4 regions of the Pseudoalteromonas sp. APC 3495 genome follow, and region 1 is predicted to be linked to each of the others. Evidence: predicted binding sites of a transcription regulator. Region 1 holds the regulator's gene; each other region holds the start of a gene.
What was found. The regulator FliA, encoded in region 1, starts transcription of late flagellar genes. The targets are predictions, from matches to a motif close to CTAAAGNTNNNNNNNNNNNNGCCGATA.

Region 1 (2,209 bases):
TTGAGCGTAATTTATCTCATGTTTTATCGGGCGAATGTGAACTTGATGATATTTTAGTCGAAGGTCCCGCAGGCATAAAAATAGTGCCTGCAACATCGGGTTCGCAAAGTATGGTTGAGTTATCACCCTCAGAGCACGCTGGACTTATTCGTGCATTTAGTGAACTTAACACCGACTTTGATATTTTAATTGTTGATACCGCTGCGGGTATTTCCGATATGGTGCTGAGTTTTTCTCGCGCAGCGCAAGATGTGGTTGTGGTGGTATGTGATGAGCCTACATCAATTACCGATGCCTATGCTTTAATTAAAGTACTTAGCCGTGAGCACGGCGTTTATAAATTTAAAATTGTTGCCAATATGGTGCGTAGTTTACGCGAAGGGCAGGAATTGTTTGCAAAACTTTCAAAGGTTACCGACCGATTTTTAGATATATCAATGGAGTTGGTTGCAACGGTTCCATATGATGAAAATATGCGCAAATCAACGCGCCGCCAAAAAGTAATTGTTGAGGTTTTTCCTGGGTCGCCTGCTGCAATTGCTTTTAAAACACTGGCTACAAAAATTGCTAAGTGGCCAACACCTAGTCAAGCCTCGGGTCATTTAGAGTTTTTCATTGAGAAACTAGTTAGTAACTAACAATGACAATACCGGTGAATAGAGCTATGGGATATCAGTCAACACAAAATTTAAATATGATTGTTGAAAAGCATGCCTCATTAGTCAAAAAAGTGGCGTGCCATTTAATTGCTCGTTTACCGGCCAGTGTGCAGCTAGATGATTTAATTCAATCGGGTATGATTGGTTTAATTGAAGCTTCAAAAAACTTTGATGCGAGCAAAGGCGCAAGCTTTGAAACCTTTGCCGGTATTCGTATTCGTGGTGCGATGATAGACGAAATGCGCCGAGGCGATTGGGTTCCACGTTCAGTTCACAGAAAAAGCCGTTTGGTTGCAGAGACTATTGTTGCGCTTGAGAACAGTTTAAACCGTGAACCTAAAGATAGTGAAGTTGCTGAAAAACTTGAAATTTCGCTAAATGAGTACCATCATATTTTAAACGATGTAAATGTAAGCAAAGTGTTAGGTATTGAAGACCTTGGTATAGATGACGATGTGATTACACCTCATGGCCAAGATTTAGCACTAGACAAACCGTTCAATAATGTTAAAAATGAACGGTTTAATGAGTCTTTACTCAGTGCAATAAAGTCGTTACCGGAAAAAGATGCAATGGTGCTTTCTTTGTACTATAACGATGAGATGAATTTAAAAGAAATTGGGCATATACTCGATGTAAGTGAATCGCGTGTAAGTCAGATACATGGTCAGGCGATGATTAAGCTTAAAGCAAAAATCAATGACTGGATAAACTAGAAGTAAGTAAATAAAGGTTCAGGCCTCACTGGAGGATGTTTTGGATAAAAACATTAAAATTCTTGTTGTTGATGATTTCTCAACAATGAGACGTATTATTAAAAACCTGTTGCGCGATTTAGGTTTTACCAATGTTCAAGAAGCAGATGACGGGTCAACTGCTTTGCCTATGTTGCAAAATCAAGCGTTTGATTTTGTTGTAACAGATTGGAATATGCCAGGCATGCAAGGTATTGATCTTTTGAGGGCAATTCGAGCTGATGAAAAATTAAAGCATATTCCTGTTTTAATGGTTACAGCAGAAGCTAAAAAAGAACAAATAATTGCTGCGGCCCAAGCAGGTGTTAATGGTTATATTGTTAAACCATTTACTGCAGGTACATTGAAAACTAAATTAGAAAAAGTGTTCGAACGCTTAGGTTAATGAGAGGGAGAGGCTTATGTCAGCACCTGCTGCGCCTCAGATTACTTTAGAACAAGCTCGCCAGTTAGTTGTTTTTTTAGAAAATGGTGAGCAAGATAAAGCGAATCAGTTAATTTTAGAAACAGCTTCACAAGAGCAATCACAGTTATTTGCTGAGGTGGGTAAGTTGACGCGTCAACTGCACGAAGCTTTAAAAAGTTTCGAGTTAGACACGCGTTTAACAGACATTACCACTGATGCCATCCCTGACGCAAAAAAACGCCTTAACTATGTCATGGAAATGACAGAAAACGCAGCCAATAAGACAATGGATGCGGTTGAAGCAAGCTTACCATTAGCACAAGAAATCGCTGACGAAATAGCTGATATCAAGCCAACGTGGGATCGTTTAATGAACCGCGAAATAGAGC
Region 2 (2,209 bases), on a different contig from region 1:
ATAACCTTATCGGTTGCTGCAATATCGCGGCCTTGTCCGGCAACCATACCTTGTAACCCCGATGCATGCGCTAGTGCTGCGATCATTTTTAATTGTGCTTCAGTCGAACATTTAAATGTGTGCTTAGCAATAAGTTCAAATGCTAAAGTTTGCAGTGCATCTCCAGCTAAAATCGCTTGTGCTTCACCGTATACAATATGACATGTAGGGCGACCACGGCGTAAATCATCATCATCCATAGCAGGTAAGTCGTCATGCACTAATGAATAACTATGAATACATTCAATGGCTGCGGCAAGTACATCTAAATCACGCTTGTCAGCACCGAGTATTTTACCTGTGGTGTACACTAAAAACGGGCGCAGTCTTTTACCACCATTCATTACACTGTAATGTGTGGCTTCTTTTATAGTATTGTCGCTTTCAAGAGGTTGTTCAAAATAAAGGTTGAGCGTATTAGCTACATCATCTTGAGCGAGTTTTATTTGTTCTTTTATGCTCACGATTATTCCATATCGTTATCAAACTGAGTAAGCGGTGCTTTTTCGTCATTACCCATTAATATCGACACCTTTTGCTCAGCTTGTTGAAGTTTGCCTGAGGATGCGCTCGCAAGTGCAATACCGCGCTCAAATTGCTTTAAAGACTGTTCAAGCGATAAATCACCTTGTTCCATTTCACTGACAATTGTTGTTAGTTCTTCTAGTGCTTGTTCGAAACTTAAATTTTCAGGTTTTTTAGTCGCCATCTTTATTTTCAACTTACATAATAAATTTAGACGCCAATTTTAGGGGGAATGCTAAACTAGGTCAAAGAATGATATTGTTTTTTGATAGATAAATGCTGTTGATTGGGTTTTATTGCGTTTCAACGTTATTTTTTAAAATTATTAATTTTGATTAATTAGATTGATTACCTATGTTGATCTAAAATATAACTAATCTTAATTTTACCGTTTATCATAAAAATCACTTAAGTATTTCAGTATCTTGCCGATAAACAATTAATAACAACGCTTGCGAAGAAAAAATATAAAACCTTTGGAGGGAATGTGGATTTAGCAACCATTATTGGGATCCTTGGCGCAATTGGCTTAATTGTCATGTCCATGTTTATGAGTAGTAGCGGTGAAGTCGCTATGTTTTACAATACCCCTTCTGTGGTTATTGTATTTGGTGGTTCCCTTTTTATCGTTTTATCTAATTTTACCATGTCGCAATTTCTTGGCATTGGTAAAGTATGTGCAAAAGCGTTTATGTTTAAAATTGAGCCTCCTGAAGCATTAATCGAAAAAGCGGTAGAATTAGCTGACTCTGCTCGAAAAGGCGGGTTTTTAGCCTTAGAAGAAGCCGAAATCCCAAATCCTTTTATGCGCAAAGGCGTTGATATGCTAGTAGATGGACATGATGCTGATGTGGTACGTGCAACATTACAAAAAGATATTTCGTTAACCACCACTCGCCATGAAATGGGGGCAACCTTATTTAAATCATTAGGTGATATTGCACCTGCAATGGGGATGATCGGTACGTTGATAGGCTTAGTGGCTATGCTTTCGAACATGGATGACCCCAAAGCTATCGGACCGGCAATGGCGGTTGCGTTGTTAACCACATTATACGGTGCGTTTTTAGCAAACGTTGTAGCCATTCCTATTCAGGTAAAACTTGAACTGCGTAAAGACGAAGAGGCCATGAATCAGCGCTTAATTTTAGATGCAGTATTAGGTATTCAAGACGGGCAAAATCCTAAAGTAATTGAAGGGATCTTGAAAAATTATCTAGCTGAATCAAAACGCGCAGTCAATACTGAGGAATAATTATGTCAGATGAAGAGTGCAAATGCCCACCTCCAGGACTTCCTGCGTGGATGGGAACGTTTGCCGATTTAATGTCATTATTAATGTGCTTTTTCGTACTTTTACTCGCATTTTCTGAAATGGATGTACTTAAATTTAAACAAATTGCAGGCTCAATGAAGTTTGCTTTTGGTGTACAAAATAAAATAGAAGTAAAAGACATTCCAAAAGGGACATCTGTTATTGCTATGGAGTTTACGCCGGGTAAACCTGAGCCAACTCCTATAGAAACCATTCAGCAACAAACGGTTGAAATGACCCAACAAATGCTTGAGTTTCAGGCGGGAGATGAAAGCTCCGCAGGTGGACGTCAAGAGCAACGTGGTGAAAAGCGAGGTGGTGAATCAAGCA
Region 3 (2,209 bases), on a different contig from region 1:
GCTTTCACCCGCGCCTTCACTGTCAGCTGCAACCGGAATTGATCCAATGGCTTGAATTCCTAAATCCAGTTCTTCAAGTTCATCAACATGGCGCAGTGCACCATATACAATAATACCTTGCCAATTGTTTTCAAGTGCCAGCTCAGCCAGTTCAATATCAATTAAGGCTCTACGAGTGGAGCCTCCACCATCAATAAGTAAAATCTGATCTGTACCATCTTGAGAAAGCAATTGACGGATCAGTTCATTATTTTCAAAACATTTTACCGTTTTAATGCGGCCACCAAAACTGTGTCGACCACCAAAGTTGATGAACATAGGTTCAAGCACGTCAACCACATCAGCGAAATGGTCACATAAATCAGAAGTGCTGTAATCCATTATTTTATCCTCAAAAGATACATAAGTTAGTAACTTAGTATACCCTCCTTATATTCAATAACAACGACTTAATTGCAGTAAATTTAGCCAGAAATAGAACTAAATCAATAACACGACTCATAATTTTTTAATAAAATTGTCATCTTTATAAATAAATATTTTTAAAGCTATGGACTGAGCGTTTATAAGTGCGAGAGATTTAAGTTCTGATTGGCGAGACTGTTAAAATTAAACAATACTGTGATCAGGCCGATGATTATATTGTCCATTTGTATAAAGGGAGTTTGTTAATGGTTAAATTTTACTGGTAGCCCTTTTTTGGTTTTTAATGATAGGCATTATTGTTTATTTCATGTAACAAAATTATGTTAATACAAGAAAGCATCACGTTATACTGAACTGGCAAATTTAATATAGGTATTTACAATGAACTTTTTACAGAATCTAACGATTAAACGTCGTTTACAATTTAACGCATTAATCGTTGGCTTAGCCATGATTGTTATGCTGTGCATCATCATTTATGAAGCACGTATTATGCTTAAATTAAATGAAACTATTCAGTACGCTGAAGAGCTAGATGTGCATGAGCTTTCGATGCGTAAATACGAAAAAGACTTTTTGTTTTACAAAGATGAGTCTAGTTTAGAGCTATTTGCGCAAGAATATAAAAAACTACAATTTAAACTAGAAAAGCTATCTGTTTTATCTGCAGATTTAAATATTGCTACGGCTCAGGTCAATCAATTTTCTACGTTAGCCCAACAGTACTATGACGACTTTCAAAATGTTGTAAAACTACAGCGTAAAATCGGGTTGCACCCAAAAGACGCTTTATATGGCGAGCTGAGAGAAGCAGTTCATAAAATAGAAACATTGCTTAGTGAGCAAAATAATTACCAATTACTCACCACTATGCTACAGCTGCGTCGAGCTGAAAAAGATTTTATGCTACGTTTAGATACCAAGTATTTAGATCGATTTAATAAATTAGCAAGCGAGTTAAAACAACAAGTAAATGCTGCAGAGCTACCTAATAATTTACGCAATCAATTGGTCTCGTTAATGACCAACTACCAAAATAAATTTACTGCATTGGTAGAGGCGCAGGTGGAATTAGGCGTCGATTTAAATTCGGGTGCCCTAGGGAAAATGAGAATAAGTGTTAAGAAAAGTGATGAAGTGGTTACTTTGATCACTAATGCGACTAAAGAGCAAGTAACTGAAACGGCGCAGCAGGCGCAATTATTAGCAATAGTCATTTTTATAATTGCTAGTATCATCGTTATGCTACTTGTGTACTTGACCAGTCGTTCAATTATCCAGCCTATTGAAAAAGTTTATCAAGCAATAGATAAGATAAGACAAAACAATGACTTAAGCTTGTTTATAGAGCATAAAGGGAAAGATGAAGTAACGAGGATGACCATAGACTTTAATAGTTTAATTAGTGACTTTAAAGATCTCATCTACGAAGTAAATACGGCTCTAACAACGCTTAATATAGCAACAGGGAACCTATCTGAAACAACCTCAGCGACTAGCTCTGGTATGCAAGAGCAATTGCATGAAGCGGATATGGTAGCAACCGCTGCTACAGAAATGCAGGCAACGATTCAAGATATTTCACACAATACTGAAGCCGCCGCTAAAAAAGCTGAATCGACCAATGTAAGCGCCCAGCAAGGTCAGGTTGAAGTAGAGTCAACTATTAAGCATATTAATGCCTTATCCGATTCACTTGGTAAAGCTTCCAGCGTGGTGTCTCAGCTAGAAAAAGATGGTGAAACCATAGGTTCTGTACTTGATGTGATACGTGCGATTGCAG
Region 4 (2,209 bases), on a different contig from region 1:
TATTAAATGAACTAGCAAGTGCAATAGAAAAGTTTCCATTACCACAATACAGCTCTAGTAAATCATTGTTTAGTGGTTTACATAACTCTTGTGCCCACTCTAACATTTTAATATTCACCTTCGCATTAGGCTGAGTAAAGCTATTTTCTACCTGTTGATAGATTAGCTCTTGGCCATTCACCATTAAGCGCTCAGTAACAAAGTCATCGCCCAATTTTTCTTTTTGCTTACGTGCACGGCCAATAAAGTCAATTTTGTATTGGCTGCTTAGCTTTTCCTTTAAGGCATTGATCTCAGTTAACCAGTGTTCATCAAGTGGCTTGTGATATAGCAAGCTCACTAAAATTTCACCACTGAGGGTTGATAAATAATCTATTTGAAATAATTTACGACGTAGTACTTCGCAGCCTTTTAAATTTTCAATCATCACCTGCATAATTTCACCTACTAAAGGAGCTGCAGGGTCAAAGGTATCAACACGTATTTTATCTTTTGTTTGTTGATCAAACATAATATGAAACAGATCGTCACCATCGTGCCATACTCTAAATTCTGCACGTTGGCGGTAGTTAATGGGCTCAGAGCTAAATACTTCTAACTGTTTTACACCGAAACGTTGAAATTGCTCTGTAATACGCTGCTCTTTTTCATTTAATTGTGCATCGTACTGCGTGGTATCTATATTTATAACTGCCATTAACGGTATAACCTTATCGTTGAGATCTGTTTATCGGCGCTATTGTAGGGAGCGAAGCGTATTTGTCTAGTTTTGATCAAATATAGTGAGCTTTTTTTGAGCATTTTACTACAGTATAGGCTTACTTGGCCGATATAAGGGTAAGTCTAAATAGGAGTCTTCTCATGAAAATAGGTAACTTTAGTTTTGTTCCAAACAGTAATGCTAATAAATACAATACTAAACAAGCAATGCCACAGCCTAAAATAGACTCGCCACCAACTAGTTATCAGCAACGAGGAAAAGAACTGGCTGCTGCCGTATTAGGTGACAAAATGGCAAAAGAACTAGGTTTGCCGGTCGCTGAAACCAAAAAAGACAAACCACTGTTTGATTTTAATGAAGTCGTTAAAAATGTTTTAGACTTTGTAACAAGCTCGGTAAATAAAGCCAAAGCCAATGGTGCTAATGATGAGAAACTACAAGATATACTTAGCCAGGCACGTAAAGGAGTGCAGACGGGTGTTGATGAGGCTGTGGATGAATTAAAAGGCATGGGCGTATTTAATCAAGAACTTGAAGAGGGTATTGATAAGTCAAAAGAGAGTATCTTTAGTGGTCTCGACAAATTTGAGCAGAACTTATTTAACCCACAACCTGCAAGCGTAACTGTAAGTCAGGCGCAATATGTAAGTTTAAGCAATAGTGCTGATTACACATTCACCACAGCAGAAGGTGATGAGGTGAGTATTAGCTTTGCAGATGCTTATCAATCGCAATCATCTAGTCGCTATCAAAAAACAGATGATTCACAATCATTTAGTACGCAATTTTCTGAATCCCGTGAGCTCTCTTTCTCGATGTCAGTAAACGGTGAGCTTAATGAAGACGAGCAGCAAGCCATAAATGATTTAATGGCAGAGTTACAAGATGTAAGTAAAACCTTTTTCAGTGGCGATTTAGACAAAGCATTTGAACAAGCCCAAGAACTCAGTTTAGGGAATGAACAGCTGGTGGCATTCTCAATGGACTTACGTCAAAGCAAAACCGTTGCTGCCATTAAAGAGTATGAACAAATTAAGCCAACATCAGAAAAAGCCATTGCCGAAACTGTTGCCCCTTTTAATGATGATCTAAAATCGGCTTACTCTAAAGCGCAAACCCTAGGATTAGAAAGTCAGCTATCAGGTATCATTCAATGGCTAAATCAAGATCAACAAGAAATAGATAAACTGGTTGATTACACTAACACCATGTTTGAAAACTTAGATAAATTAAACGCCGCTACTGCAAAGCTAGGCACTGAGTAAAACTACTTTCTTTTACAAAAGCCACATGGCAAACTGCCGTTCTTAGTAAAGAGTAGGAATGGTAGTTTGTCAGCGCACATCATGGTATTTGATTCAGGTATAGGTGGAACCACCGTGCTTGAGCATATTCAGCAAAGCATTCCTCATGCTCAATACAGCTATTTTATGGATAATGCATTATTGCCATATGGCGCACAGTCGCAACAAACCATCATTAATCGCC

Region 2: the regulator FliA is predicted to act here: its motif matches at 972-998, upstream of pomA (flagellar motor protein PomA).
Region 3: the regulator FliA is predicted to act here: its motif matches at 610-636, upstream of QL984_RS14060 (HAMP domain-containing methyl-accepting chemotaxis protein).
Region 4: the regulator FliA is predicted to act here: its motif matches at 806-832, upstream of QL984_RS16125 (DUF5610 domain-containing protein).

Annotation. Positions count from the first base shown of each region.
Region 1 covers NZ_JASDDA010000017.1:49,166-51,374, forward strand. The annotation lists gene QL984_RS09075 (MinD/ParA family protein) at 1-638, shown strand, start outside; gene QL984_RS09080 (RNA polymerase sigma factor FliA) at 665-1,375, shown strand; gene cheY (chemotaxis response regulator CheY) at 1,416-1,799, shown strand; gene QL984_RS09090 (protein phosphatase CheZ) at 1,816-2,209, shown strand, end outside.
Region 2 covers NZ_JASDDA010000048.1:5,674-7,882, reverse strand. The annotation lists gene ispA ((2E,6E)-farnesyl diphosphate synthase) at 1-503, opposite strand, end outside; gene xseB (exodeoxyribonuclease VII small subunit) at 506-748, opposite strand; gene pomA (flagellar motor protein PomA) at 1,052-1,819, shown strand; gene QL984_RS15515 (flagellar motor protein MotB) at 1,822-2,209, shown strand, end outside.
Region 3 covers NZ_JASDDA010000037.1:21,237-23,445, forward strand. The annotation lists gene rraA (ribonuclease E activity regulator RraA) at 1-381, opposite strand, end outside; gene QL984_RS14060 (HAMP domain-containing methyl-accepting chemotaxis protein) at 808-2,209, shown strand, end outside.
Region 4 covers NZ_JASDDA010000053.1:1,472-3,680, reverse strand. The annotation lists gene trmA (tRNA (uridine(54)-C5)-methyltransferase TrmA) at 1-697, opposite strand, end outside; gene QL984_RS16125 (DUF5610 domain-containing protein) at 862-1,986, shown strand; gene murI (glutamate racemase) at 2,053-2,209, shown strand, end outside.